DNA from 4 places in the Streptomyces sp. NPDC107500 genome. Region 4 is predicted to be linked to each of the others. Evidence: riboswitches for the same ligand, from Rfam matches in the RefSeq annotation. Region 4 holds a riboswitch; each other region holds the start of a gene.
The links. Region 4 has a riboswitch for cyclic di-AMP ahead of ACZ67M_RS15475 (transglycosylase SLT domain-containing protein). Riboswitches for the same ligand answer to the same signal wherever they lie in the genome.
Positions count from the first base shown of each region.

Region 1: it holds a riboswitch for cyclic di-AMP, as region 4 does, so the genes downstream of both, ACZ67M_RS20315 (M23 family metallopeptidase) here and ACZ67M_RS15475 (transglycosylase SLT domain-containing protein) in region 4, are expected to answer to the same signal.
Region 2: it holds a riboswitch for cyclic di-AMP, as region 4 does, so the genes downstream of both, ACZ67M_RS06560 (M23 family metallopeptidase) here and ACZ67M_RS15475 (transglycosylase SLT domain-containing protein) in region 4, are expected to answer to the same signal.
Region 3: it holds a riboswitch for cyclic di-AMP, as region 4 does, so the genes downstream of both, ACZ67M_RS11125 (M23 family metallopeptidase) here and ACZ67M_RS15475 (transglycosylase SLT domain-containing protein) in region 4, are expected to answer to the same signal.

Region 1 is NZ_JBVJPF010000005.1:19,613-26,960, forward strand. It holds gene ACZ67M_RS20305 (PrsW family intramembrane metalloprotease) at 1-843, shown strand, start outside; gene ACZ67M_RS20310 (aldo/keto reductase) at 866-1,810, opposite strand; gene ACZ67M_RS20315 (M23 family metallopeptidase) at 1,945-2,985, opposite strand; cyclic di-AMP (ydaO/yuaA leader) riboswitch at 2,996-3,152, opposite strand; gene ACZ67M_RS20320 (PP2C family protein-serine/threonine phosphatase) at 3,377-4,612, opposite strand; tRNA gene ACZ67M_RS20325 (tRNA-Met) at 4,761-4,834, opposite strand; gene ACZ67M_RS20330 (dihydrofolate reductase family protein) at 4,887-6,047, opposite strand; gene ACZ67M_RS20335 (helix-turn-helix transcriptional regulator) at 6,161-7,009, opposite strand; gene ACZ67M_RS20340 (NAD(P)H-dependent oxidoreductase) at 7,149-7,348, shown strand, end outside.
Region 2 is NZ_JBVJPF010000002.1:86,811-94,158, forward strand. It holds gene ACZ67M_RS06555 (SGNH/GDSL hydrolase family protein) at 40-825, opposite strand; gene ACZ67M_RS06560 (M23 family metallopeptidase) at 1,031-1,951, opposite strand; cyclic di-AMP (ydaO/yuaA leader) riboswitch at 1,954-2,113, opposite strand; gene ACZ67M_RS06565 (tyrosine-protein phosphatase) at 2,540-3,337, shown strand; gene ACZ67M_RS06570 (DUF6126 family protein) at 3,366-3,488, opposite strand; gene ACZ67M_RS06575 (helix-turn-helix domain-containing protein) at 3,485-4,102, opposite strand; gene ACZ67M_RS06580 (aspartate aminotransferase family protein) at 4,230-5,615, opposite strand; gene dxs (1-deoxy-D-xylulose-5-phosphate synthase) at 5,616-7,348, opposite strand, start outside.
Region 3 is NZ_JBVJPF010000002.1:1,135,436-1,142,783, forward strand. It holds gene ACZ67M_RS11110 (MFS transporter) at 1-1,397, shown strand, start outside; gene ACZ67M_RS11115 (FAD-dependent monooxygenase) at 1,394-2,587, shown strand; gene ACZ67M_RS11120 (GntR family transcriptional regulator) at 2,765-3,460, opposite strand; gene ACZ67M_RS11125 (M23 family metallopeptidase) at 3,620-4,384, opposite strand; cyclic di-AMP (ydaO/yuaA leader) riboswitch at 4,397-4,559, opposite strand; gene ACZ67M_RS11130 (M16 family metallopeptidase) at 4,751-6,139, opposite strand; gene ACZ67M_RS11135 (M16 family metallopeptidase) at 6,136-7,348, opposite strand, start outside.
Region 4 is NZ_JBVJPF010000003.1:830,486-837,833, forward strand. It holds gene ACZ67M_RS15455 (ABC transporter permease) at 1-74, opposite strand, end outside; gene ACZ67M_RS15460 (ABC transporter ATP-binding protein) at 61-1,029, opposite strand; gene ACZ67M_RS15465 (LolA family protein) at 1,075-2,289, opposite strand; gene ACZ67M_RS15470 (polyprenyl synthetase family protein) at 2,568-3,578, opposite strand; cyclic di-AMP (ydaO/yuaA leader) riboswitch at 4,146-4,301, shown strand; gene ACZ67M_RS15475 (transglycosylase SLT domain-containing protein) at 4,305-4,796, shown strand; gene ACZ67M_RS15480 (HAD family hydrolase) at 4,812-5,612, opposite strand; gene ACZ67M_RS15485 (GNAT family N-acetyltransferase) at 5,879-6,943, shown strand; gene ACZ67M_RS15490 (glycosyltransferase family 2 protein) at 6,971-7,348, shown strand, end outside.

The sequences.
Region 1 (7,348 bases), on a different contig from region 4:
TTCACCGAGAACATCCTGTACCTCGGCACCGCGTTCGGCACCGACCAGCTGACCGGCGGCAGCGGCATCGCCTCCGTCACCGCGGCGACCTTCTTCGTCCGCGTCGTGATGTCCCCGTTCGCGCACCCGCTCTTCACCGTGCTCACCGGCATCGGCTTCGGCATCGCCGCGCTCTCCGCGGGCCGCCACCGCCTGGGCCGCGCCCTGCTCCCGCTGTCCGGCCTGCTGCTCGCGATGGGCGTGCACGCGCTGTGGAACGGCTCGGCCGCGTTCGGCGAGTGGGGCTTCTACGCCGTGTACGCGGCTTTCATGGTGCCGGCCTTCGGCCTGCTGACGTGGCTGGTGATCTGGACCCGGCAGCGCGAACTGGGCACCGTGCGGGCCGAGCTGCCCGCGTATGTCCTGGCCGGGTGGCTGACGCCCGCGGAGCCGCACGCGCTCGGCTCGATGCGGGCCCGCCGCGTCGCCCGGCAGCACGCCCGGCGGCAGGGTGGGAAGGAGGCGGCACGCGCGGTGGCCCAGTACGAGGCGTACGCGACCTCGCTGGCGTTCCTGCGGCAGCGCGGCCGCCGGGGCCGGGCGGGCGCCGACTACGCCGTGCGGGAGCGGGAGATGCTGGATGCCCTGTGGCACCGGCGCGGCGCGGCCCGCCCGGCCCTGGACCACGCCGCCCGCTCGACGGCACCGCCCGTACCCCGGCCCGCGCCGCCCTGGGCGTACCCGTACGGCCCGTACGGCGGCGGCCCTCCGGCGCCGTACCAGGCCCAGACGCCATACCCGGCCCAGACGCCGTACGTCCCGTACGCCCACCCGTACGCGCCGCCGGGCCCCTACCGCCCGTAGGCGGGCACCGGCGGCGTCACGCTCAGGCCGAGGCCCGCGTCAGCCGCGCGACCTCGTCGTCCGTCAGGCTCAGCTCCGCGACGCCCAGCAGCGCGGGCAGCTGCTCCACCGTGCGCGCGGACGCGATCGGCGCGGCCACCGTCGGCTGCGCGGCCAGCCAGGCGAGGGCGACCGTGGCGACGGGGGCGTCGTGGACCTCGGCGATCTCGTCCAGGGCGGCGAGCACCCGCCGGCCGCGCTCGGTCTCCAGGTGCTTGGCCGCACCGCCCGCACGCGGGCTGTCCACGCTCGCGCCGGGCCGGTACTTGCCGGTGAGGAAGCCGGCCGCGAGGGCGTAGTACGGCACGGCGGCCAGGCCCGACCGCTCGGCGAGGTCGCGCAGCCCGCCCTCGTAGGTGTCGCGCGAGACCAGGTTGTAGTGCGGCTGGAGGGCAACGTACCGGGCGAGGCCCTCGCGGTCGGAGAACTCCAGGGAGGCCGCGAGCCGCTCGGCGGAGATGTTGGAGGCGGCGATGTGCCGCACCTTGCCCGCCTTCACCAGTTCGTCCAGCGCGCCGATGATCTCCTCGACCGGCACCTCGGGCTTGTCGAAGTGCGTGTAGTAGAGGTCGATGTGATCGGTGCCCAGGCGGCGCAGCGAGGCGTCGGCCGCCGCCTTGATGTTCGCGGCGGACAGGCCCGGGTACTCGGGGTGCTGGCTGACCTTGGTGGCGAGGACGACGTCGTCACGGTTGCCGCGGGCCGCGAACCACCGGCCGAGGACGGTCTCGGACTCGCCGCCGCTGTTGCCGTCGACCCAGGCGGAGTACGAGTCGGCGGTGTCCACGAAGTTGCCGCCGGCCGCCGTGTAGGCGTCCAGGACGGCGAAGGACCGGTCCTGGTCGGCGGTCCAGCCGAAGACGTTGCCGCCGAGGGCGAGGGGGAAGACCTCCAGGTCGGAGGAGCCGAGCTTGCGCAGAGAAGTCATGTAGTGCGTCAACGAACGCACCGGATCAGGTCATTCCGGCGCAGACGCAAAAACCCCGCAAACCGGCAGCCCTGACGTCGGGGGGTTGTCGTCAGGACCGCCGGGGACCAGCGGGGAAGCGGATGGGCCGCGGCTCAGGGGGTGAGGCCCTTGCTCTGGAGCCACGCCATCGGGTCGATGCCGGAGCCGCCGCCGGGGTGGACCTCCATGTGGAGGTGGGCGCCGGTGACGTTGCCGGTGGCGCCGACGCGGCCGATGACGTCACCGGTGGTGACCTCCTGGCCGACGCTGACGCTGATCGACGACTGGTGGGCGTACCAGATCTCGGTGCCGTCATCCAGGGTGAGCACGGTCTTGTAGCCGTACGACCCGTCCCAGCCCGCCGACGTGATGGTGCCGCTGTGCACGGCCTTGAGCAGCGTGCCCGTGGGCGCGGCGAAGTCGAGGCCGGTGTGGTGGCCGGAGGACCAGTAGGCGCCGGCCTGACCGAAGGTCGAGGAGATCGTGTACGAGGAGGTCGGCAGCGTGAACTGCTTGGCCAGCTTGGCCAGGCGCTCGGCCTCGGCCTTCTTCGCGGCCTCCTCCTCCGCCTTCTTCTTGGCGGCGGCGGCCTTGGCCTCGGCCTCCTTCTCCGCCTTGGCGGCGGCTTCCGCGGCCTTCTTCTCGGCGGCCGCGGCGGCCTCGGCGGCGGCCTTGGTCTCGACCTGGGCCTGCTGCTGCTCGGCCTGCGCCATGATCCGGGCCCGCAGGGACTCACCGGCGCCGGCGGTGTCGGTGCCCTCGGCGGTGTCGGCGGCGGCGGTCACGCCGATGCCGCTGAGCGGGGTGCTGGAGCCCTCCGGCTCCGGCGCGTCGTCGTCGGAGATGAGCGAGCCGACGTTGGGCAGGTCCGGCATGGAGATCGACACCGGCGGCTTGCCGGTCTGCGCGCTGGCCATGCCGCCCGCGCCGACGGCGGCTATGACACCGACGCCGAGGACGGTGGAGCTGCGGGCGAGCCCGCCACGCTGCTTGGCGACGCGGTGCCGGCCGCGTACGGGGCGGATGGAGTCCTCGGTGGGATTCCACTCCTCCCAAGGACCCTCTTCGGTGCGGTGGTTCTCGTAACCGAAGGTGTCGGTGTCGTGCCGACTGGGCACGAACGGGGCCTCGGGGGCAGGCCGGTTGGACGCCACGTGGGCGTACTCCTTTCCTTCCTTTCGCCTACCGGGTTAGCTGACGGGTTCGGAGCAGGAAGGTCTCCTACGCGCGCATGCAACCGTGTCGCCACGGCGTCAAACGCCCGATTCACCCCAATGTGGTGGTTCCCCGGTTCCCTTGCGGGATTCGGCGCGTGCGCACGGAGCCGCCTTCTGTGACGGCTGGGACGACCGCGCTGCGTTATCGAACGTTAATAGACCCGGGGGCCGGATTCCAAGCCGTTCCTCTTGATCATTAACGAATACGGCCGGGACGTACGCCTCAGGATCGGTGAAAATCGGGCGAGTTGACCGCTGCTCGGTATTCCCCTTCACGTCACTTCTTTCTGACGGTGCGTCAGTTGTTATGCGGAGGGACGCCGACCCGTCACGGCTCGTGACAATGATCATGGTCGCCGTGCCGTGGCCGCCGGACGGCGAGCAGCGCCATGTCGTCCGCCATCCCGCCCCCCGAGTGGCGGCGCACGTCGCGGGCGAGGGTCTCGAGCAGCTTCGCCGGATGGCGGAAGACGCGACCGGACAGCCGCGCGTTCGGATCGTAGAACTCCCCCCGCTCGTCCCGGGCTTCCGACAGTCCGTCGGTGTACAGCAGCAGCGTGGCCCCACCGGGGAAGGCCGTCTCCTCCGCGCGGTCGGGCCACACACCCAGCTCGCCCATGCCGAGCGGCAGCGCCGACTCCCGGGCGGGCAGCGGCCCCACGGTGCCGTCGCCGTGGAGCAGCAGGGGCGGCGGATGCCCGCGGTTGACGATGCGTACGGTCCCGGCGCCGTGCGGGAGTTCGGCGAGGACGGCGGTGGTGAAGCCCTCGAAGGCGTCCAGGCCCTCGCGCCGGGTGCCCTCGCGGGCCAGCGCCCGCTCCAGGCGCTGCGCCACCGCCTCCAGCGTCGCCTCCTGTTCGGCGGCCTCCCGGAAGGCGCCGATCACCACGGCGACGGCGGCCACCGCTCCCATGCCCTTGCCCCGCACGTCCCCCACGATGAGCCGGACGCCGCGCGCGCTGTCCTGCACCGCGTACAGGTCACCGCCGATGAAGGCGCCGGCCTGCGCGGCCTCGTAGCAGGCGGCGATCTCGAAGCCGGCGATCCGCTCGGCCGGCTCGGGCAGTACGGCGCGCTGGGCGGTCTCGGCGATCTCCCGGGCGATGGCGAGGCGCTCGTCGGTGCGGCGGACGAAGGCGTTGACGAAGACGGCGAGCGCGGCGACCGTCGCGATGGTGATCAGCTCGGTGAGGGAGTCGACGTAGTGGATGACGCCCTTGCCGAGTTGCAGCCCGACGACCGAGGCGACCACGGCGATCCCGGTGAGCGCGGTGCCCCGCCGGGAGTAGATCGGGGCGGCGACCAGCGGCGCGGCGGTGTAGAGGGGCCCGGCGGTGAAGTAGCGCGGGGTGAGGATGTCGTACAGGACGGCGACGACGATCAGCAGTACGGGGAGCGAGCGCGCGAGGGCCCGGCCGTAGGACGTGCGCCACGGCCGCGGCTGCCCGGCGGTCGGCACGGGCGCCGGCTCGTCGCCGAGGCCCGGGTCGGGCACGGGATCGCCGGGGAGCCGGCCGCCGGCCCTGGCGTACGCTCCCTCGTCCTCCACATCGCCTGCCCGCACCACTGGTCTCCCGCCGCCCCCTGTCCGCGCCGCTTGCCGTGCGTACTCCAGGTTTCCCGCGACGGGGGTGGGCGGCGAGTGGTGAGGGCCGAGCGGGTGAACGCACCGAGGGCCGGAACCCTTTCGGATTCCGGCCCTCGGCCTTCAGTAGCGGGGACAGGATTTGAACCTGCGACCTCTGGGTTATGAGCCCAGCGAGCTACCGAGCTGCTCCACCCCGCGTCGTTGTGTCACCAGTGTACGTCATGTCGGAGGCGGAACGCACACAGGTATCTCAGGCACCCCACAGGTGACCGTTGGGGGCCTTCGCCCGCTCCTCGTACTCCGGCAGTAGGACGACGGCGGCGCCCCCGGCGGCGAGCACCCCGCCGCCGTCCGCGCCCGGCACGAAGGTGTCCGGCTCCCGCCAGGCCGTGACCACGCGACGCACCCCGGCGTCGAGGATCAGCCGGGCGCAGGGCGCGGGCCGGGAGGCGCGGCGCGCACAGGGCTCCAGGCTGCTGTACACGGTGGCCCCCGCGAGCCGCGGATCGGAGCGGTCGGCCTTGGCGAGCGCGGCCTCCTCGGCGTGCACGACGGCGTCGCCGCCCTCCCGCGAGTACCCCCGCGCCAGCTCGCTCCCGTCGGCGGCGACCACGACCGCGCCCACGCTGAACGCCGTCCGGGACGGCGGGCACAGCTCCGCCAGCTCGCAGGCGAGCGCAAGCCAGTGCCGGTCGGCGGCGCTCACGCGGTCGCCGGTGCCGGGTGCGGTCGGCAGGTACCGCGTCAGCACGACGTCCTCGATCCGCCGCGACTCCACCAGCCGCAGCCGCCCGCCCTGGTAGGCGCCGGGCCCGAAGAGCCGGGGCGCGGCCGGGTCGCCGACGAACAGGGGCGCGAGTACGAGTTGCAGCTCGTCGGCGAGTTCCTGCTGGAGCAGCTGCGTGTGGACGGTCCCGCCCCCCTCCACCATGAGCCGCCGCACCCCGCGCCGGTCGTACAGGTACTCGAGCACCGCCCGCCAGTGGAGCGCGTCGCCGAGCGGGACGACGACCTCGCCGGCGATCCCCGCCGCCCGGGCCCGCCCGGCCCCCTCGTCCGTGGTCAGCAGCGCCTTCTCCCCGCCGGTGTGCCAGAACCGCGCCGCCGGGTCCAGCTCGCCGCTGCCGCTGACGGTGACCTTGAGCGGGTACTCGGCCTTGCCCTCCGCCACCCGCGCCGCCCGCCGCTCGGCGGAGTTCACCAGCAGCCGCGGATTGTCGGCCCGGATCGTCCCGGCCCCGACCAGGATCGCGTCGACCGACGCCCGCACCTCGTCGACCCGCTCGAAGTCCGCGGGGCTGGACAGCAGAAGCCGGTCGGGCCCGGTGTCGTCGAGGTAGCCGTCCAGGGAGACGGCGGCGGAGAGAAGGACATAGGGGAGGGGCCTGCCGGCCCTCTCGTGGGCGGTCATGTCCGGACGTGCTCCTTCGTGCTTCGGCCCCGGTCGCGGAACCGCCCGGCGGGCCGTACCCGCCGGGGCCGTACTCGCCGTCACGGTAGCCGTCCCACGCCGGCGTGGTTCGGTTACTCGCGGGCCTGCGCGTTCACGGACGAATGCGCGTCGTCGCCGTCCGCGCCCAGCCCCGCGAGCAGGCGCAGCCCGTCCTCGGTGGGGCTGCCGGGGGGCGCGGAGAGCACCAGCAGTTCCATGCCCGACGCGTCCGGCAACGAGAAGTTCTCCTGGTGCAGTTCCAGCAGTCCGACCAGCGGGTGCTGGTAGGCCTTGCGGCCGTGGGTGCGGGCGCAGACGTCCGCGCGGGCCCAGAGGCGGCGGAAGCGCTCGCTGCCCATCGCCAACTCGCCGATGAGCGAGGCCAGGCGGGGATCCTCGGGGTACTTGCCCGCGGCCAGCCGCAGGTGCCCGACCGCGTCGAGGGTGCAGTTCTCCCAGTCGGCGTAGAGGCCCCGCTCGGCCTCCTCCAGGAAGATGTGCCGGGCGGTGTTCAGTCCCGGCAGCGGCCGGCCGTAGAGGAGCCCGGCGAGGCGGTTCCCGGCGAGCACGTCCAGGCGGTGGTTCATGATGACCGCGGGTGCGTCGGCGACCAGGTCGAGGACGCGCAGCAGTTCCGGCCGGACGCGGGAGGCCGGTGCCTTCGCCCGGCGGCGGCGCTGCCGGGCGAGCCGGTGGAGGTGCCCTCGTTCGGTCTCGTCGAGGCCGAGGACGCGGGCGAGCGCGTCGAGGACCTGCTCGGAGGGCTGGGTGGCGCGGCCCTGCTCCAGGCGTACGTAGTAGTCGACACTGACTCCGGACAGGTGCGCCACCTCTTCGCGGCGCAGCCCTTCGACCCGGCGGCGGCTGTCGGTGGGGATGCCGGCGGACGCCGGGTCGACGCGGGAGCGCCGGGTCCGCAGGAATCCAGCGAGATCGTCCATGCCCCCAGTATGGCCACGGGCGGGGACCGTGAGGGTGGCCCTGCCGGTACCAGGAAGTCCCGTCCGACGGTCGAGGCGTCCCTGAACGACGGGCGCCGCGGCGTCCAGGATCGAAGGCATCCGATCCGAAGGAGTCCCCGTGAAGACGCTGATCGTCCACGCCCACCCGGAGCCGAAGTCGCTCAACGGCTCGCTGAAGGACCTCGCGGTCTCCACCCTGGAGGCCGCCGGGCACGAGGTACGGGTGAGTGACCTGTACGCGATGGGCTGGAAGGCGGTCGTCGACGCCGCGGACTACGGCCCCGAGGCCTCCAGTCCGCTCAAGGTCGCCCGGGACTC
Region 2 (7,348 bases), on a different contig from region 4:
ACAACCGGCCTCCGCCACCGGCCCGCCCGCCCCGCGCGGTCACGCCACCGAGGCGATCCGCGTCTTGATGTCGTCCGGCGACAGCGCCCCCTTGGCGGTCACATGGTCGCCCGAGGACTGGCCGCGCAGCCGGCGTCCGATCCACGGCACCAGGTACTCGCGCGCCCAGTGCACGTCGTCCCGGCGGACGTCCAGCGCGCCGCGGTGGGGCAGCGGCGGCCAGGGCTGGTCCGGGTCGGCGGGCACGGGCAGGCCGAGGGCCTGTCCGGCGCGCAGCGCCACCCGTGTGTGACCCTCCGGGGACAGGTGCAGGCGGTCGGCGTCCCACGCCCTGCGGTCCTGGACGCTGCGGAGCGACCAGAGGTCGAGCACCGGGCAGCCGTACCGGTCGGCGATGGCGCGGACGTGCCCGTTGTACGTGGCGATCTTGCCGCGCAGGTGCTTGAGCACGGGCACGCCGCGGGTGTCGAAACCGGTCGTCACGAGGACGGTGCCGGCCGCTTCGGCCAGCGCGGCCACCGCCCGCTCGAACCGCTCGGCCACTTCGTCGGGGTCGGTGCCGGGCCGGAGGATGTCGTTGCCGCCGGCCGCGAACGAGACGAGGTCCGGTGCGAGTCCGGCGACCCGGGGGACCTGTTCGGCCGCGATCTGGTCGAGCAGCCTGCCGCGCACGGCGAGGTTCGCGTAGGTGAAGTCGCCCTCGGGGCGCCGGTCCGCGAGCAGTACGGCGAATCGGTCGGCCCAGCCGACGAACGCCCCGTCGGGGCCGCGGTCGCCGACGCCCTCGGTGAAGCTGTCCCCCAGCGCCACGTACGACCCGATCACTGCTCTGCTGTCATTCTTCGAATCGTCTGCCACATCGAGCCATGATTCACCTTGGAATGTGACCTACGCGACCGTAGGAAGGGGTTGACGGTCGGTGAGAAAGGCCACTCCTAAAGGCTTGGTCAATTGCGGAATACACCGAAGGCCGGACCCGGGGATCGGGGTCCGGCCTTCGGTGGCATGGGGACTGCGCCCTTGCCGTGCGTCAGAGAGAGACGCCGTGCGAGCGCAGGAACGCGACCGGGTCGATGTCCGACCCGTAGTCCGGCGTGGTGCGGATCTCGAAGTGCAGGTGCGGACCGGTCACGTTGCCGGTGGCACCCGAGAGGCCGACCTGCTGACCCGCCGTCACCGACTGGCCGGCGGAGACGGAGAGGGAGGAGAGGTGGGCGTACTGGGCGTAGTGGCCGTCGGCGAGCTGGATGACGACCTGGTTGCCGTACGCGCCGCCGGGGCCGGCGGAGACGACGGTGCCCGCGCCGACGGCCTTGAGCGGGGTGCCGGTCGGGACGACGAAGTCGGTGCCGGTGTGGTAGCCGCTGGACCACATGCTGCCGGACTGGTGGTACGGGGTACCGACGGTGGCGCCCGCGACGGGGGAGGTGTAGCCGCTGCTGGTGCCGGCGTCCGAGGTGGAGGCCTTCTCGGCGTCCGTGGACTTCTCGGCCGGCTTGGCGGCGGGCTTCTCCGCCTCGGCGGGCTTCTCCGCGGCGGGCTTCTCCGCGGCCGGCTTCTCCGACTGGGCGGCCTTGGCGCCGACCGAGAGCTTCAGGCCGGGGTGGATCAGCGACGGGTCCGAACCGATGGCCTCGCGGTTGTCCTCGTACAGCTTCTTCCAGCCGCCGTCGACGTTCTGGTCGTCGGCGATCCGGGAAAGGTAGTCGCCGCTCTTGACGGTGTAGGTCCGCGCGTCCGAGTTCTTCTCGGCGCCACTCGCGGCGGCCTTCTTCGCCGTCGCCGCGACGGACTGCACGGACTGCTCGGAAACGGAGTGCGCGGGGGCGGCGTTGGCGCCGGCGGCCCCGATCAGCGGGAGCGCGAGCGCGGCGCCACCGGTTCCGGCGACGGCGATGGCGCGGGTCAGGCGCATGGCCCTGGTACGGCGGTGCTTACCCTTCGCGGGCATGGCGAATTCCTCTCCGGCGCCTGCGAGGTGAGCTGTCGGGTTCGGGCTGGAGATGCCCGGCCGCGCCGAAACGCGGCTTCACCCCAAGCCGTTCCGGGAACCGGAACAGGCATTCGTACCTGTGGGTCCCCCGCTCCTGCCGGGTACGGGTGGTGGATGAGAGTGGGCTCCGGTCGGCGGCAGGATTAGGCGTCCGTCCGGATCGGTGGTGAACGTAAGCGACCAAGACGCACCCGGACAAGCGAAGAGTTCCACCGGAAGGTGTTCCGATTGATCCTTTACGGGAATATCCGGTCACACTCCGTCGATTCGGGGAATGGCATTCCGAGTGAACGTCCTTGCAAACCGGCTTGATTACGTGGACATGACGGACGACGCACGGTTACGGATATGACGCTGCTCACGCGCCACTTCTCCACCTATTCGCATTTCAGCGCCAGTTGGAATCAAGGCGTCAATTCGGACAGAAAGCCCGAGGTAACCCTTAACGCCCTGTGGACAAGTCCTTGGCGCATACAGGGGATGCCGTATCGTCGAGGCGAGCCCGCCGCCGAGCAGCGTCGGCGGGGCGGAGTGGGAGGAGTCCCCGTGACGCAGCAGGTCCCGTCGACCGAACCCGAGCTGACCGGTGTGCGCAACTTCCGGGACGTCGGCGGACTGCCGGCCGCGGACGGGCGACGGGTGCGGCAGGGCGTGCTGTTCCGCAGCGGGCACCTGGCGCACGCCACCGGGGAGGACGCCGCCTTCCTGGCCACCCTCGGCCTGCACACCATCTTCGACTTCCGCAACGCGGCGGACCAGAAGCTGGAAGGCCCCGACGTCGAGCTGCCGGGCGTGCGCAATGTGAACCTGCCGCTGAGCGACCCGGCCGACGGCGCCGAGTTCTGGAAGATGGTCCGCGACGGCGACCTCGACCAGCTGCACGCGATCCTGGCCGACGGCAAGGGCGCCCAGCGCATGATCGCGTCCTACCGGACGATCATCACGGAGCGCACGGCGGAGCACTCCCGGGTGCTGCACGCGCTCGCCGAGGACAGCGTCCCCGCCCTGATGCACTGCGCGGCCGGCAAGGACCGCGCGGGCCTGTCGATCGCGGTCACGCTGCTCGCGCTCGGCGTCGAGCGCGATGCCGTCCTCGACGACTACCTCAAGTCGAACGCCACGCACCGCCGCTACAAGGTGCGCCGCGGCAGCTCCGCCGCCTCGGCCTACTCCCCCGAGGTCATGGAGCTGCTCAGCCCCCTGTTCGACGCCCGCGCCGAGTATCTGGCGGCCGCCCTGGACACCGTCGAGGAGACCTGGGGCGGCGTCGACGCCTACCTGGAGCAGGGCCTGCACCTGACCCCGGCGACCCGGGAGCGGCTGCGCGAGCGGATGCTGGACTGATCCGGTACCGCACCGACCCGCACGACCGCTAGCGGCTCGCGCCCACCTCGAAGAGCAGGTAGAGGAAGCCGCCGAAGACGTGGCCCAGGGCGATGTAGATGAGCAGCCGGACCCACAGGGCACGCGGGAACTTCTCCTCCATGGAACTCACGGCATCTCCCCGGGGGTCGTCGGGCCGAGGCACAGCGCGGCCGTCGGGCTCTGCAGCAGGGTGTGGACGAAGAGCAGCTCGACCCCTTCGGGGTCCTGTGCGGCGATGCGGTGCGGGGTCAGCGAGTCGAAGTGGGCGCCGTCCCCCACCCCGAGCCGGTGCTCGGTGTCCCCGAGGCGCAGCCGCAGGCGGCCCCTGAGCACGTGCAGCCACTCCTCGCCGGGGTGCACCCGCACGATGTCGCCCTGGGAGCCGTACGGCACCTCGACGCGCAGGGCCTGCATGCCCCGGCCCGGCGCTCCCGCCCGCCGGTACGTCCAGCCGCCCGCGGCCGTGGGCTCCATCTCGGCGGCGCGGATCACCGCGTCCGGGTCCGCGGGCGCCTCCCCCAGCAGCCCGGCGACGGTCGTACCGTAGACGCGGGCGAGGGCGAGCAGCATCGGCAGCGAGGGCTGGCGCTGCCCGGTCTCCAGGCGGGAGAGGTGGGCGGGCGACAGCCCGGCCGCGCGGGCCGCCGCCTCCAGGGTCAGGGCGGCCCGCCGCCGCAGCTCACGCAGCTGGGGCGCGACGGCGGCGACCGCGCCGTCGGCCGGTCCGGTCTCGGAGGAGCTCATGCTCATGGCTCCATTCAGCCCGAATCTTGCCCTTCGGGCAAATTTCTTGCCTCTGAGGCAAAGCTTCGGAGCGGCCTCTGAGGCAAAGCCTCAGGGCTGCTCCGGCGCCGGGCGGCCACCGACGGACTCAGCGGTGCGCCACCGCCTGCTTGACCAGCGTCTTGCCGAAGTCCCACATCAGACCGCCGCCATTGTGCGCGTCGTCCATCACCTCGGTGAAGGCGTCGACGAACCGGTCCACGTCCGCGGTGTCGATGATCAGGGGCGGGATCAGTTTGATCACCTCCAGGTGGTCGCCGGAGACCTGGGTGAGGATCCGGTGCCGTTGCAGCAGCGGCACCACCACCATCTGCGCGAAGAGGCCCTTCCGGGCGGCCTGGAGCATGGTCCAGCGGCTGCGCAGCTTCAGGGACCGCGGCCGGCCGAACTCGATGCCGATCATCAGCCCGCGGCCCCGGACGTCGGCGAGCAGCTCGTAGCGGTCCACCAGCGCCGCCAGCCGGGACTTCAGCCGCTCCCCCACCGCGGCGGCGTTCGCCACGATCTCCTCGTTCTCCATCACCGAGAGCACGGCGAGTCCGGCCGCCATGGCCTGGGCGTTGGAGCCGAAGCTCGCCGAGTGGACCTGCACGCGGTCCATCGAGGAGTACACCTTCTGGAAGATCCAGTCCTTGCCCAGGGTGGCGCCCACCGGCACGTAGCCGCCGGACAGCGCCTTGGCCACGCAGACCAGGTCGGGCTCGACGCCGTCCTCGTGCTGGAAGGCGTAGAACTTCCCGGTCCTGCCCAGGCCCGTCTGCACCTCGTCGGCGATCAGCAGTGCCTTGTGCCGGTGCAGCAGGTCCTGCGCGGCCCGCAGGTAGCCGGGCGGGGCCTCGTGCACGCCCTTGCCCTGGATCGGCTCCACGATGAGCGCGGCCACGTCTCCCCGCCGCAGCTCGCGCGCCAGCGCGTCCAGGTCGCCGAGCGGGACCGCGGTGTCGGGCAGCAGCGGCGCGAAGCCCTTGCGGAAGCCGTCCTCGCCGTTGACGGAGAGCGAGCCGGTGGTCAGTCCGTGGAAGGCGTGGGTGCAGTACAGGATCCTCGGTCTGCCGGTCGCGTACCGGGCGAACTTCAGCGCGGTCTCCACCGCCTCGGTCCCGCTGTTGCCGAAGAAGACCCGGTCCAGGTGCGGGCTGTACGAGAGCAGCCGCTCGGCCAGGAGTCCGGGCAGCGGCGGACAGTCGAAGCGGGTCAGGTCGGCGAGCGAGGCGTCCAGGACGTCGTGCAGCGCCTTGCGGACGACCGGGTGGTGGCGGCCCAGGCCCATCACCGCGAACCCGGCGAGCATGTCCAGGTAGTCGTTGCCGTCGGCGTCCCAGAAGTGCGCGCCCTCGGCCCGCTCGTAGACCTTGTCGAAGCCGATGGTGTGCAGCATGCGCGGCAGCTGGTGGTTGAGGTGCCTGGCGTGCAGCTCGTACCGCTCGGCCCCGCGCTCGGCCAAGAGCGCGGCGAGGTCGAACTCCTTGGTCATTCAGTTCTCTCCTTGCGCAGGCATGACGTTCCGTCCGTCCCCGGGGGTGTCCACCGCTCGCCGCCCGACGGCCAGGCTCGCGCTGATCCGGCCGGCGATGTCGACCGGGGTGAGGCCGATGTCCGCGAGTACCTCGGCTCGTTTGGCGTGGGCGAGGAACTGGTCGGGGATGCCGAAGCGGCGCACGGGCACGTCGGCCTCGGCGTCGCCGAGGGCCAGCGCCACCGCCGAACCGACCCCGGCCGCCCGGCTGTTGTCCTCGACGACGGCGACCAGACGGTGCCGGACGGCCAGCGGGGCCAGCTCCGGGTCGACGGGTTTGACCCAGCGCGGGTCGACGACGGTGCATCCGATGCCGCGCGCCTCCAGCAACTCCGCCGCCCCGAGGCAGACGGGCGCCATCACGCCGACGGCCACCAGCAGCACCTCGGGCCGGTCCGCGGCGTGCAGGACGTCCATGCCGCCGACCCGGCCCACGGCGGGTACGTCGGGGCCGACGGACTCCTTCGGGAAGCGCACCAGGGTCGGCGCGTCGTCGACGGCGACCGCCTCGCGCAGCTGGGCGCGCAACTGGCCGGCGTCGCGCGGGGCGGCGATGCGCAGCCCGGGGACGACCTGGAGGACGGACATGTCCCACATGCCGTTGTGCGAGGGCCCGTCGGTGCCGGTGACGCCGGCCCGGTCCAGGACGAAGGTGACCCCGCAGCGGTGCAGCGCCACGTCCATCAGCAGTTGGTCGAAGGCGCGGTTGAGGAAGGTGGCGTAGACGGCGACGACGGGGTGGAGTCCTCCGGTGGCGAGGCCGGCGGCGGAGACGGCGGCGTGCTGTTCGGCGATGCCGACGTCCCAGACCCGGTCGGGGAACCGTTCGGCGAAGGGTGCCAGGCCGACGGGGTGCAGCATGGCCGCGGTGATGGCCACGACGTCGTCGCGCTCCGCTCCGATCCGCAGCATCTCCTCGCCGAACACGGAGGTCCAGGACGGCCCGCCCGCGGGGCCGAGCGGTGCGCAGGTGAGCGGGTCCATCGCGCCGACGGTGTGGAAGTGGTCCTCCTCGTCGCGGAGGGCGGGTTCGTAGCCCCGGCCCTTCTCCGTGAGGCAGTGCACCAGCACCGGTCCGTGGAAGCGTTTCGCGCGCCGCAGCGCCGACTCGACGGCCTCGACGTCGTGTCCGTCGATCGGGCCGAGGTACTTCAGCCCCAGGTCCTCGAAGAGTCCCTGCGGGGCGAAGGCGTCCTTGAACCCCTTCTTGGCGCCGTGCAGGGCCTCGTAGACGGTGTGGCCGACCACCGGGGTGCGGTGGAGCACGCCCTTGCCCCAGGCCAGCATCCGCTCGTAGCCGTCGGTGGTGCGCAGGGTCGCGAGGTGGTTGGCGAGGCCGCCGATGGTCGGGGCGTACGAGCGTTCGTTGTCGTTGACCACGACGATGAGCGGCCGGTGGCCGGCGGCCGCGATGTTGTTCAGCGCCTCCCAGGCCATGCCGCCGGTGAGCGCGCCGTCGCCGATGACGGCGACGACGTGGCCGCGCTCTCCGCGCACGTCGCGGGCCTTGGCGAGGCCGTCGGCCCAGCCGAGCACGGTGGAGGCGTGGCTGTTCTCGATGACGTCGTGCTCGGACTCCTCGCGGGACGGGTAGCCGGACAGGCCGCCCTTGCCGCGCAGCTTCGAGAAGTCCTGACGCCCGGTCAGGAGTTTGTGCACATAGCTCTGGTGGCCGGTGTCCCACAGGATGC
Region 3 (7,348 bases), on a different contig from region 4:
TGACCACGACCCTGGCTCCCCCGGTGCCCATCGGGAAGGCCGCTGTCGGGGCCCTCGGCATGCTGGCGCTGTCCACCGGTGCCCTGGAGTCGGTGGTGGCACCGACGATCCCGCTCCTGGAACGCGAACTGGACATGAGCCAGTCCGAGGGGGCGCTGCTCAGCATCGTCCTCCTCATCACCGGTGCGCTCATCACCCCGCTGGCGGGCAAGCTCGGCGACCGCTACGGCGGGAAGCGGATCCTGATCCGGCTGATGGCGGTGGTCTCGGTCGGCGGCACGGTGTCGGCCCTGGCCCCGAACCTGCCCGTGCTGCTGGTCGGCCAGGTGTTGCAGGGCGCGATGATCGGCGCGCTGCCCCTGTCGTTCATCGTGGTCCGCGAACACCTCCCCGCCGGGGAGTCCAAGGTGGCCATCGGGGTGGTCAGCGGACTCTTCGTCGGCGGATCGATGGTCGGCATGCTGTCGGCCGGTCCGGTGGCGGAACAGCTCTCCCGGCACTGGATGTTCGCGCTGCCCACGGTCGCGGTCATCGGCGCCACGCTGCTCGTGAACCGGCTGATGCCGACCGATCCGCCGGGCCGGTCGGACGACTCCGGGATCGACTGGCCCGGCCTGCTGCTGCTGAGCGGGATGCTGACCACCCTCATGCTCGTCCTCGCGCTGGCGCCCGAGGCCGGCTCGCAGCCACTCGCGCTCGTCGCCCTCGTGCTGGTTCTGGCCGCGTTCGCCGCCGGATGGGTGCGGGTCGAACGGCGCGCGGCGGCGCCGATGATCGACCTGCGCATGCTGGCACGGCCCGCGATATGGAAGGCGTGCGTACTCACGTTCGTCATATGCCTCGGTGCCACGATGGCGGTCTATCTGATTCCGCAACTGTTCGACGAGCGCGGCGACGGGTACGGATTCAGGGCCGACGCCACCGAGATCGGCTTCTACCTGCTGCCCGGCGCCGTCGCCGCGACGCTGGCCGGACCGCTCGGCGGGATCGGAGAGCGGCGTTTCGGCTCGCGTGCCGTGGTCAACACCGGCGTCGTCATGATGACCGTCGGCCTGCTCGCCGTGGCGGCCGTGCACACCGAGGTGTGGCATCTCGTCGTCGGCAAGATGCTGATCGCGCTGGCCAACGGCCTGTGCGTCACGGCGATGATGACCAGCACCGCCACCGCCGTCGACCGGGGCGACACCGGCATCGCGACCAGTCTGATCCTGGTGAGCCGCGTGGTCGGCTCCGCCGTCGGCGGGCAGCTGGGCGGCGCGCTCCTCACCGCCGGAACCCCCTCCGGATCGAAGGTCGCGGCCGAATCGGCCTACGTCACCGGATTCGTCATGGCCGGCGTCGTCGTGTCGCTGGCCCTGTTCGTCACCCGCACCATGAGCAAGGGAGTCAAGGCATGACCCGCACCGCACCGAGGCCCAAGGCCCTGGTCTCCGGGGCCAGCATCGCCGGTCCCGCCCTGGCCTTCTGGCTCAACCGCCACGGGTTCGAGGTCACCGTGGTGGAGAAGGCCGGCACGCTCCGCGGCGGCGGCTACCCCATCGACGTACGCGGCACCGCACTCGACGTCGTGGAGAGGATGGGGATCCTGCCGCGGTTGCGGGACGCGCACATCGACCTGCGCCGGCTCACCTTCCGGGACGGGGACGGCGGCGAGGTGGCCTCGCTCCACCCGCACGCCGTCACCGGCGGTGTCGCGGGGCGGGACCTGGAGATACGCCGCGGGGATCTGACGGACGCGCTGTACGGAGCGGTCCGGGACGACGTGGAGTTCCTCTTCGACGACTCCGTCGACACCCTCGACCAGTCCGGGCACGGGGTCGACGTCACCTTCCGCGGTGGCGGCAGCCGTACCTTCGACCTGGTGTTCGGCGCGGACGGCATGCACTCGCGTACCCGGGAGATGCTCTTCGGTCCCGAGGAGCGGTTCCACCGGTACCTCGGCTACTGCTTCGCCGTGTTCACCATGCGCAACACCCTCGGCCTCTCCCACGAGACCGTCATGTGGAACACCCCGGGCAGGGCCGCCGCCCTCTACGCCGTGGGGGACGACGACGAAGTGCACGCCTTCCTGAACTTCGCCCGGCCGGAGCCGCCCTTCGACGCCTTCGGCAGCCCGGACGCCCAACGGGACCTGCTCGCCGAGGTCTTCGCCGACGCCGGCTGGGAGGTCCCCGGCATCCTGACCGCCCTCCGCGACGCGGACGACGTGTTCTTCGACGCGGTCGGACAGATCCGCATGCCCCGCTGGTCCAGCGGCCGGGTCGCGCTCCTGGGCGACGCCGCCCACGCGCCCTCGTTCCTCACCGGGCAGGGCACCAGCCTCGCCCTCGTCGGCGCCTACATGCTGGCCGGTTCCCTGGCCGACCGGGCCCACGCCGCGGGCTTCGCCGCATACGAACGCGGCACCCGTGACTTCGTGACCCTGAACCAGAACCTGGTCGGCCAGGGCGGCGCCACCCTCTTCCCGACCACCGCCCGGGCCCTGGAGCAGCGCAACGACCGGCTGCGCGGCCTCAGCGCCATGCCCGCACCGGAGCCCCGCCCGGCCCATTCGGCCCTCACGCTGCCCGTCTTCGGCGGCCGCTGACTCCGCTCGGTTCTCACGGCACCGTTGCCCGAGCGGAAGGGCCCCGGTCACCCCGGTCACCGCACCGGGCGCATTTTTCCGCAACGTTCCACCGCCCGTATTTCCGCCCGCCGGCAGAAATACGGGCAGGTGGAAAATACCCCCCGAATTTCCTGCTCTTTGTATACGGGACCCGTGTTAATGCCGCAGGCTCGCCGTGTTTACGGGACGTTGCGAGTTCCTCACACGCTCCGTCCTGCCGCCGCCGGAGGCGAATCGCAGGCGGTGTCCCGGCGCCGACCGCTCGGCGTGCAGCGCCATGAGCGCCCGCGCGCGGTCGCCGTCGCCCCGGGCCACCGCGTCGAGGATCGCGCCGTGCTCGGCCCAGTACTCCACCGGCCCGGCCGGCGCCTCCACGTCGTACATCCAGGCGATCTTGTGGCGCAGCTGGGTCAGCAGCGCCGTCAGGGAGGGGCTGCCGGCGGCCTGGGCGAGGGTCTCGTGGAACCAGCCGCCCAGGGAGCGCAGATCCTCGCCGCTGCCCTGCCTGGCGCGTTCCTGCCCCAGGCGGACCAGGCCGCGCAACACCTTGAGGTGGGCGTCGGTCCGGCGGCGGGCGGCCCGGGCGGCACCGAGGGGCTCCAGGAGCGTACGGGTCTCCAGCAGGTCGGCGGCCTCCTGTTCGGTCGGTTCCGCGACGCACGCGCCCGCGTGCCGCCGGGTCACCACGAAGCCCTCGGCCTCCAGCGTGCGCAGGGCCTCGCGGACGGGGACGCGGGAGACGCCGTAGCGGCGGGCGAGCAGTTCCTCGGTGAGCCGGCCCCCGCGCACGTGGACGCCGGCGACGATGTCGTCCCGGATCGCCGTGCACACCGAATGCGCCGGAATACGCATGACCGACCTCCGCCTTAATCCCCGTGAAACGCCGACGATTGACGTTTCCAGCGACTCTAGGCCAATCAAGCGGATATTCCGACGGCGGAGTGGATTTCATGGATCAAAAGCCCCGGCTCGGACGGCCGGGGCTTTCGGGTGGTGTCGCGGGGTCCGCCGTCAGACGTTCACGCCGTGGGAACGGAGGTAGGCGACGGGGTCCATGTCCGAGCCGTACTCGGGGCTCGTACGGGCCTCGAAGTGCAGGTGGGGCCCGGTGACGTTGCCGGTGGCGCCGGAGAGGCCGATCTGCTGGCCGGGCTCGACCGACTGGCCGACGGAGACGCCGATGGACGACAGGTGCCCGTACTGCGTGTACGTGCCGTCGTGCATCTTGATCACGACCTGGTTGCCGTACGCCCCGCCCCAGCCGGCCTCGACGACGGTGCCGACGCCGACCGCGTGCACGGTCGTACCGCTGGAGGCGTGGAAGTCGATGCCGGTGTGGCTGCCGGAGGACCACAGGGAGCTGCCGGCCTGGTAGGCGGTGGAGACGTAGGACGAGGTGATCGGCGGGACGAAGGTGTTGAGGCGCTTGCGCTCCGCCTCCCGCGCGGCGCGCTCCTTGGCCTCGCGTGCCTCCTTGGCCGCCTCGGCGGCCCGCTCGCGCGCGGCCTCCTGGGCCGCCTCACGGGCGGCGGCGTCCGCGGCGGCCTGCCGCTGTGCCAGGGCCTGGGCGTCGATCTCCTCGGCCAGGGAGTCGCCGATGGTGATGACCGGGGTGAGTCCGCTCCGCTCCACCTCGGGCTCGGCGGCGAGCGCCGGAGCCGCGAGGGTGCCGACGACGCCGGTGGTGGCGAGGGCCGCGACACCCGCCGCGCGGGCGGTACTGCGATGCAACCTGCTGGGACGCCGGTGCTTCCCGGTGGCGCGCGTGAACGCCATGTAGAGGCTGGTCCTTTCCTTCCCTCTCGCCTACCGGGTTAGCTGACGGGTTCGGAGGTGGAAGGTCTCCTACGGACCCCCTCGCTGCGCGCGGGCGTCCGATTCACCCCAGGGACTACGGTGGGTCCCCGGCTCCCCTGGCTCGCGCCGTACGGGGACTCGGCGATGACTGTCCGGTGCCGCGGGTGCGGCGCACTGCCTGACGAACAGCCCGGACGACGCTAAACGCGGCTGTGTTCAATTCTCAAACGCAACAGTGTTTTTGTAGCGCATGCCACAGGGCAGACGGGCAGCCTCTCCCTCAATTCGGACAAACGGCGGCCCCGGTGACACTCCGGTCACCGGGGCCGCACTCCGCGCGTGCCGCTACTCGGCCGCCACCACGGTGACTTCACCGATACCGAGGGCCTCGACGGGCTCCTTGATCTGCGCGGCGTCACCGACGAGGACGGTCACCAGCCGGTCGACCGGGAAGGCGTTCACGACCGCCGCCGTGGCCTCCACGGTGCCCGTGGCGGCCAGTTGACGGTAGAGCGTCGCCTGGTAGTCGTCGGGCAGGTGCTGCTCGACCTGGTCGGCCAGGGTGCTCGCCACGGCCGCGGCCGTCTCGTACTTCAGCGGCGCCACACCCACCAGGTTCTGCACGGCCACGTCGCGCTCGGGGTCGGTGAGCCCCTCCGCGGCGAGCTTGCGCAGTACCGTCCACAGGTCCTCCAGGGCGGGACCGGTGTTCGGGGTGTCGACGGAGCCGCTGATGGCGAGCATGGCGGCGCCGGTGCCGTCCGGCGCGGACCGCAGCACCTGCCCGAACGCCCGTACGCCGTAGGTGTAGCCCTTCTCCTCGCGCAGGACGCGGTCCAGGCGGGAGGTGAGGGTGCCGCCGAGGCAGTAGGTGCCGAGCACCTGTGCGGGCCAGACGCGGTCGTGCCGGTCGGATCCGGTGCGGCCGATCAGCAGCTGCGTCTGGACGGCGCCCGGACGGTCCACGATGACGACGCGGCCCCGGTCGTCGGCGGTCACCGGCGGCACGGGACGGGGTTCGGCGGCGGAGCCGGTCCACGCGCCCAGGGTGTCGCCCAGCAGCGCGTCCAGGTCGAGGCCGGTGAGGTCGCCGACGACCACGGCGGTGGCCGTGGCGGGGCGGACGTGCCTCTCGTAGAAGGCGCGTACGGAGCCGGAGTCGATGGCCTCGACCGTCTCCTCGGTGCCCTGGCGCGGGCGCGACATGCGGCTCCCGGCCGGGAACAGCTCCTTGGAGAGCTCCTTGGCCGCGCGGCGGGCCGGGTTGGCCAGCTCGTGCGGGATCTCGTCGAGGCGGTTGCGGACCAGCCGCTCGACCTCGCTGTCCGCGAAGGCGGGTGCCCTCAGGGCGTCGGCGACGAGGCCGAGCGCCTTGGCGAGGCGCGAGGCGGGCACCTCCAGGCTGAGCCGGACGCCGGGGTGGTCGGCGTGCGCGTCGAGGGTGGCGCCGCAGCGCTCCAGCTCGGCGGCGAAGTCCTCGGCGGAGTGCTTGTCGGTGCCTTCGGAGAAGGCGCGCGCCATGATCGTGGCGACACCGTCGAGGCCGGCCGGCTCGGCGTCCAGGGGCGCGTCGAGGAGCACCTCGACGGCGACGACCTGCTGGCCGGGGCGGTGGCAGCGCAGTACCGTCAGCCCGTTGTCGAGGCGGCCGCGGCCGGGCGCGGGGAACGCCCACGGCTTGGGCTCGCCGGCCTGCGGCTGGGCGTGGAAGTCCATGGTGGCGAGGTCGGTCACTTGGCCGCCTCCTCGTTCTCGTCGGTGGCGTCGTTCTCGTCGGTGGGGGCGGTCGGCTCGTAGACGAGCACCGCGCGGTTGTCGGGGCGCAGGCGGGCCTTGGCGACCTCCTGGACCTCCGCCGCCGTCACCTCGAGCACTCGCTGCACGGCGGTGAGGGCGAGCTGCGGGTCACCGAACAGCACGGCGTACCGGCACAGTTCGTCGGCGCGGCCGGCGACCGTGCCCAGCCGGTCCAGCCACTCGCGCTCCAGCTGGGCCTGGGCGCGCTCCATCTCCTCGGCGGTGGGGCCCTCCTCGGCGAACCGGGCCAGCTCCTCGTCGATGGCGGCCTCGATGACCGGCACCTCGACATCGCCGGACGTCTTCACGTCCAGCCACCCCAGGGAGGGAGCCCCGGCGAGCCGCAGCAGGCCGAACCCGGCGGCGACGGCCGTACGGTCGCGCCGCACCAGCCGGTTGTACAGGCGGGAGGACTCGCCGCCGCCCAGGACGGTGAGCGCCAGGTCGGCCGCGTCGCTCGCGCGCGTGCCGTCCTCCGGGAGGCGGTAGGCCGCCATCAGGGCGCGGGCCGGGACCTCCTCCTCGACGACCTCGCGCAGCTGGCCGCCCATGACGTCGGGCAGCGAGCCGTCCCGGGGGGCCTGCTTGCCGTCGTGCGAGGCGATGGAACCGAAGTACTTCTCGATCCAGGCCAGCGTCTGCTCGGGGTCGATGTCGCCGACGACCGACAGCACCGCGTTGTTCGGCGCGTAGTACGTGCGGAAGAACGCGCGGGCGTCCTCCAGGGTGGCCGCGTCCAGGTCGGCCATGGAGCCGATCGGCGTGTGGTGGTAGGGGTGGCCCTCCGGGTAGGCGAGGGCGGTCAGCTTCTCGAAGGCCGTGCCGTAGGGGACGTTGTCGTAGCGCTGGCGGCGCTCGTTCTTGACGACGTCCCGCTGGTTCTCCATCGACTCCTCGTCGAGGGCGGACAGCAGGGAGCCCATGCGGTCGGCCTCCAGCCAGAGGGCGAGCTCCAGCTGGTGGGCGGGCATGGTCTCGAAGTAGTTGGTCCGCTCGAAGCTGGTGGTGCCGTTGAGCGAGCCGCCGGCGCCCTGCACCAGCTCGAAGTGGCCGTTGCCCTTGACCTGGGCGGAGCCCTGGAACATGAGGTGCTCGAAAAGGTGAGCCAGGCCGGTACGTCCCTTGACCTCGTGGCGGGAACCGACG
Region 4 (7,348 bases):
CGCACCGCGCCCACGCCCGCGCCCGGCGTCTCCGCCCGCGCCGCCGGCACGTTCCCCGTCTCAGCCCGCGACATCGAATCCCTCTCCGGTCAGGGCCACGAACGCGTCCTCCAGGGAGGCCCGTTCCAGTGCGAAGCCGCGGACCCGGACGTGGGCCGCGACCAGGGCCGCGTTGACCTCGGCCAGGTCGCGGTCCGGGGGCTCGGCCGTCACCCGGTCCTCGGCGACGACCACGTCCCCGGCGCCCTGCTCCTTCAGCACCCGGGCCGCGTCGCCCGCGTCCGGCGTGGTCACCACCAGCCGGCCGCGCGCCCCGGCCGACAGGTCGGCCACCGCGCCCTGGGTGATCAGGCGTCCCTGGGCCATCACGGCGGCGTGCGTGCAGACCTGCTCGATCTCGTCCAGCAGGTGGGAGGAGAGGAAGACGGTGGTGCCGTCGGAGGCGAGTTCGCGGACCAGCGCGCGGATCTCGCGCATGCCCTGGGGGTCGAGCCCGTTGGTCGGCTCGTCCAGGACCAGCAGGCGGCGCGGCTGGAGCAGTGCGGCGGCGAGGCCGAGCCGCTGCTTCATGCCGAGCGAGTACGCCTTCGCCTTCTTGCCGGACGCGGCCGCGAGGCCCACCCGGTCCAGCGCCGCCGCGACGCGCTCGCGCCGGGTGCGGGGGTCGGCGGTCGGGTCGGCGGCGTCGTAGCGCAGGAGGTTGTCGCGGCCGGAGAGGAAGCCGTACAGGGCCGGGCCCTCGATGAGGGCGCCGACCCTGGGCAGTACGGTGCGGGCCGCGCGCGGCATGGGCCGGCCGAGGACCCGGGCGCTGCCCGAGGTCGGTTCGATCAGGCCCATCAGCATGCGGATGGTGGTGGTCTTGCCGGAACCGTTGGGGCCGAGGAAGCCGAAGACGCTGCCCGCCGGGACGGTCAGGTCGAGACCGTCGACGGCGAGCTGTCCGCCGCGGTAGCGCTTGGTGAGCCCGCGGGTGGAGATGACGGCGTCGTCCGCCCGCTCCGGCTCCGTGACGGACGGTTCGGCCATCGGCTTCCTCTCCTGTGCCTCTTGTCGTACGGAAAGGCCGCTCCGTTACTTCGCGGCGTCGGCGGCCTTCACCAGCGCGTCCTTGGTGACCGCACCGGCGTAGACCTTGCCGTCCTCGGTGATCAGGGCGTTGACCAGGCGGGTCTTGAAGACCGTGCCCGAGCCGAAGTCGCCCTTGACCTGGTCGCCGAGGGAGCCTAGGAAGCCGCCGAGGTCGCCGCCGCCCGCGGCGCCCGTGGGCAGGCCCTGGCCGCCGGTGTCGAACGCGGCGATCGAGTTCCAGCCCTCGCCGATGACCTTCAGGCCGTCCAGCTCCTTGGCGAGGTCGCCCTCGGCCTTGCGCCCGTGCTCCGGGGCCTTGGCGGCCTTCTCGTCGGCCTCGGTCACCTTCGCGCCCCTGGGCGGGGTGAAGTCGAACGTCGACGCGTCCGGCTTCGCGAAGCTGACCTTGGTGAAGCCCGCGTCCACGACGGCGGCGCCGCCGCTCGCCGGGGTCAGCGTGAACTTCAGCGGGGTACCGGTCTCGGCGTCCACGGCGACGGTGATCGCACCGACCGTGGAACCCTTCTGCCTGGGCTCGACGACGAGCCGGTACGCGTCGCGGCCGGCCACCTGGGCGGTGCCGCCGACCTTCACGGACGTGGTGTCGTCGATCGCCTTGAGCGCCTGGTCGGCGAAGTCCTTCGGGGTGGCCGGCACGTCCTTCTCCGGCCGCTCCGCGCCGTCGGACGTGGAGTGGTAGACCTCGTTGGACTTGCTGTCGTAGCCCCAGACGTCCTTGCCGTCGTGGATGAGGCTGTACTCGGCGGCGTCCTCCAGCAGGGACACCTTCTGCCGGTCGGGGCCGTCGGCCGCGACGCGCAGGGTGTGGGAGCCGGAGACCAGCTGGGTGAGCTTGGCCGAGGGGTCGGCGGACGAGCCGCCGTCCTTGCCGTCCCCGCCCGGATCGCCGGACATTCCGGACATCAGGCCGCTCTCCAGGCCGCCGAGGTCCGGCAGGCCCAGGTCGGTGCTGATCCGGACGGTGCCGGAGAGCTGCTGGACGTCCGACTCGGCGATCTTCTGGACGAGCTCCTCCGCCGTGACCTTCGGCAGGTCGGGGTCCCCGGAGTCGGCGAGAGCGGGGACCAGCCCGATCGTCGCGGCCGCCACTCCCACCACCGCGACCGGGACGACGTACCGCGCGGCCTTGCGCCGTCGGGTGCTCAGCTCCTCGCCCGCCCCGGGGGTCGTGTTGTCGTCGGAATCGATCGGTGCCATCTGTGCCCTACCTCCGTCGTCGGCGGCGGCTGTCTCGCGACCTCGCACTCGTTCACCCGTGAGCCGCCATTCTCACCCGAATCGGTGAGGATTGGTGTTTCCGTGGTGTCCATCTGACCAAATCACCGGAGCGCAATCGTCAGACCGCGGGCTCAACTCCACGTACTCCTGCGGGATGACACCAACGGGCGGTTCCTCCCCCGCCCCGTAGGGGACGGGTACGCCGCCCGCCGGCGGAGGGCACCCGCCCGTGGCGCCGCGCACGGGCGGGGCGGGGTTCAGCCGGCCCGGTGCACCACGGCGTCGCACAGTTCCACCAGCGCGGCCTTCGCCTCGCACTCCCGCAGCGGAGCCAGGGCCGCGCGGGCTTCCCTGGCGTAGCAGACGGTGTCCCGCCGGGCGTGCTCCAGCGCGGGGTGGGCGCGCAGCAGGCGCAGCGCCTCGGCGTGCCGGGCGTCGTCGCTCAGGTCGGAGTCGAGCAGCTCGCTCAGCGCGACGTCCTCGGCGAGGCCCAGCCTGGCCGCGCGCTCGCGCAGCCGGAGCACCGGCAGGGTGGGAATGCCCTCGCGCAGGTCCGTGCCGGGCGTCTTGCCCGACTCGTGGGAGTCGGAGGCGATGTCCAGGACGTCGTCCGCGAGCTGGAAGGCGACGCCGAGCCGCTCGCCGTACTGGGTCAGTACGTCCACCACCGTCTCGTCGGCGCCGGACATCATCGCGCCGAACCGGCAGGAGACGGCCACCAGCGAGCCGGTCTTGCCGCCCAGCACGTCGAGGTAGTGGTCGACGGGGTCCCGGCCGTCCTGCGGGCCGGCCGTCTCCAGGATCTGGCCGGTGACCAGCCGCTCGAACGCGAGGGCCTGCACGCGGACCGCCTCGGGCCCGAGGTCGGCGAGGATCTGGGAGGCGCGGGCGAACAGGAAGTCGCCGGTCAGGACCGCGACCGAGTTGTCCCAGCGGACATTGGCGCTGGCGACCCCGCGCCGCACGGCGGCCTCGTCCATCACGTCGTCGTGGTACAGCGTGGCCAGGTGGGTCAGCTCCACCACCACGGCCGAGGGCACGATCCCGGGGGCATAGGGGTCGCCGAACTGGGCCGAGAGCATCACGAGGAGCGGGCGGAACCGCTTGCCGCCGGCCCGTACCAGGTGCTGGGCGGCCTCCGTGATGAAGGGCACCTCGCTTTTGGTTGCCTCAAGCAACCCTTCCTCGACCGCGACCAATCCGGCCTGGACATCGGCTTCCAGAGCCTGGTCCCGCACGCTCAGCCCGAACGGCCCGACGACGGTCACGAGGGGTCTCCTGTCTGCTGGTGCCCACTGGCGATTACCTGGTTTGTCGATAGGTCGCTGCCACCACTCGAGTCAGCGTATCCGGTCACCTTTCGATCACCGCTAGCGCCCACCGTTACAGGCCGGGCGGTATCGGATCATGAGCGGTATGTTTTTGATCGGTCGATATGACCACATATTGCCCGATACCAATATCGCCTCCCCGGCCCCGAACGGATGCCCGCCCGGCAGCCGAAAACACCGGACGGGCGAAGCGCACCGCATCGAGGGCCGGTTGGGACATAGTTGGGACTAATGCCCGTTTTGCCGCGCTTGTTGAGGCCCGTGAGTTGGCTCACTTGGGAGCCCCCTCGGGCAACCTCGCCGCAACCTGTGCCCTCCCTTTGCGCCGCAAGCCAGTTGAGGCTTGGCAACCGCAAAGGATCAAGAGCCCCAAACGCCTCAGACCAAGGTCAACAGGACGTTGGGTGATTCCTGCACTTGTTTCGGACATGTGCTCTCGCATACGTTCCCGGCCTGTCGGGCGGACGCCGAATCCTGCCATCGCCCGCACACACAGTCATCCACTCAACTCACTCGCCGGCAGGAGCGGGGGACCCAGGTAAGTCGCCGCACCGGTCACCACCGGAGCGGCTCGGGGTGAAGCCGTACCCGTCAGGGCGCGGCCGGGCACCTCCCCGCCCGAACCCGACAGCTCACCTCGCAGGCGTCAGGAGAGGGACACAGATGTCTGCCAACGGTCAGAACCGTCACGCCCGGACCACCCGCATCGCCCGCAGGCTCGCCGTGGCCGGCACCGGTGTCGCGGTGCTCGCCCTGCCGCTCATCGGCGCCACCGGCGCGTCCGCGGCCACCCCGGCCGCCACCAAGACGGCCGCCACGGCGGCGACCACGTACCCGGACAACCTCGACGGCTGGATCCGCGAGTCGCTCGACGTCATGGCGCAGCACGGCATCCCCGGCTCGTACGAGGGCATTCACCGCAACATCATGCGGGAGTCGTCCGGCAACCCGCTCGCCATCAACAACTGGGACATCAACGCCATCAACGGCACCCCGTCCAAGGGTCTGCTCCAGGTGATCGACCCGACCTTCCAGGCGTACCACGTCGAGGGCACTTCCTGGGACCCGTACGACCCGGTCGCCAACATCACCGCCGCCTGCAACTACGCGGCCGACCGGTACGGCTCGATGGACAACGTCTTCGGCGCCTACTGAGCCGCACCGGGACGTTCAGAAGACCCGTTCGAGGACGACGGCCACGCCGTCGTCCTCGTTCGTCGTCGTGACCTCGTCGGCCACCGCCTTGAGTTCGGGGTGGGCACCGGCCATGGCGACGCCGTGCGCCGCCCAGTCGAACATGGGGATGTCGTTGGGCATGTCGCCGAAGGCGATCGTGTGCCGCCGGCCCACCCCCAGGTGCTCGGCGGCCAGCGCCAGGCCGGTCGCCTTGGTGATGCCGCACGGTTGCAGCTCCACCGTGCCGGGCCCCGACATGGTGACCGTCGCGAGGGAGCCGACCACCGCCCGCGCGGTCGACGCCAACTCGTCGTCGCTCAGGTCGGGGTGGCGCAGCAGCACCTTGCTGATCGGGGTGCGCCACAGCTGGTCGCGCCGCTCCACCCGCACCGCGGGCAGCGTGGGGTGGGGCATCAGGTACCCGGGCTCGATGAGGGTCAGGCCGTCGACGCCGTCCTGGTCGACCGCGGCGTACACCTGGCCCACCTCGGCCTCGATCTTGCCGAGCGCGGTCTCCGCCAGCTCCCGGTCCAGGGTGACCGACCACAGCATCCGGTGCGCGCCGGCGTCGTACACCTGCGCGCCCTGCCCGCACACCGCGAGCCCCGTGCACCCGAGGCGGTCGAGCAGGGGCCGCACCCGGGGTGCCGGGCGCCCCGTCACCACCAGGTGCCGCGCACCCGCCCGGGCCACCCGCGCCAGCGCGGCCAGCGACCGTTCGGAGACGGTGTCGTCGCCGCGGAGCAGCGTGCCGTCGAGATCGGTGGCGACGAGTGAGTATGCGGTGCGGTCCATGATCAGAGAATACGGACGCGACACCCGTCCGACTCACCCGCGACCGGTTCCGAACGAGGACGCGGCGAGTACGTTCGAACGCGCACGACGACGCACGAACATGTCCGAAACCTGGCACATCATCGGCTAAAGCCGGTTAAAGGCCTGTGCACCGGTTGGCAACAACATGGTCTGCTACCTACCCCCCGGGTCGGCCCCCGGGGTACCTTCCTGTTGTCCAGGGGGGACTTGATCGGGGGGTCGGGTTGAACAGCGGACGCGTACGCGTGCTCAGGCCACAGGAGCTGGGCGAGGGGGAACGGCAGCACTGGCGGGACATACGCGCCAAGTCGACGGCGCCGCGCAACCCGTTCATGGAACCGGAGTTCACCGAAGCCGTGGGCCGGGTCCGGCCGCGGGCGCGGGTGGCGGTGCTGTACGACGGCGGCGAGGCGGCCGGATTCCTGCCGCACGAACGCGGCCCGCTGGGCCAGGGCCGGGCGATCGGGCTGGGGGTGTCGGACTGCCAGGGCGCGGTGCTGCGCCAGGGCCTCGCCCCGGACCCCCGCGGACTGCTGCGGGCCTGCTCCCTGTCGAGCCTCGCCTTCGACAACCTGGAGGCCGAGCAGGGGCTGTTCGTGCGGTACGCCGCCGAGGAGCACACCACCTACGTCATCGACGTGGAGAAGGGCTACGAGGCGTACGAGAACGTCCTGCGCGCCCAGGCGCCGAAGTTCCTGAAGACCACGCTCGCCAAGGAGCGCAGGCTGGGCCGCCAGGCCGGCGACGTGCGCTTCGTCTTCGACGAGCGCGAGCCGGCCGCGCTGCGCACGCTCATGGAGTGGAAGTCGGCGCAGTACCGCAGGACGGGACGCCGGGACCGGTTCGCGCAGGAGTGGATCAGCCGGCTCGTCGGCAGGCTCGCCCGGACGCGCGCGCCGGAGTGCACGGGCACCCTGTCCGTGCTCTACGCGGGCGGCCGGCCGGTCGCCGCCCACTTCGGGCTGCGTTCGGCGACGGTCCTGGCGTGCTGGTTCCCGGCGTACGACCCGGACTTCGCCAAGTACTCGCCCGGTCTCGTCCTGCACCTGCGGATGGCGGAGGCCGCGGCCGCCGAGGGCATCGGACTGCTGGACATGGGGCGGGGCCCGGCGGAGTACAAGGACTCGCTGAAGACCGGGGAACTGCCGGTGTACGAGGGGGCGGCGACGCGCCCGGGGGCGGGCACCGCCCTGCACTGGCTCGGCCGCGAACCGGCCCGCCGCGCGCACGGCTTCGTGCGCGACCGGCCGCGGCTGGCGTCGCTCGCGGTACGGACGTTGAGGGGCGCGGCCCGGCTGCGCAGGTCCTGACGAGGTCAACCACGAGGGGGTGGGCGCATGGCCGGTGTGCGGCGTGCGCGGCAGGAGACATTGCGGGAGACACGGCGGGAGATCGACGACTTCCTGCGCATCGGGGCGGTGCAGGTCGCCGAGCTGGATCTCGGCGACGGCAACGGCGCGGCGGAGAAGGAGACGGAGGCGGAGGCGGCGGTACTGCGGCCGGGCCCGGGGAGCCCGCCGGTGACGTCCGGCGCGGTGTTCGTGCTGGTCAGACGGGCGGGCGTGCCCGTGGGCACGCTGCTCGGGCAGGTCCCCGAGGGCGCGGACCCCACACGGGTGCTGGCGGGGCTCGCGCGGGAGCTGCCCCGGGGCGCGCCGCCCGAGCCGTGGCCCGCGCCGCCGCCCGCCAGTGTCGTGGTCGCCACCCGGGAACGC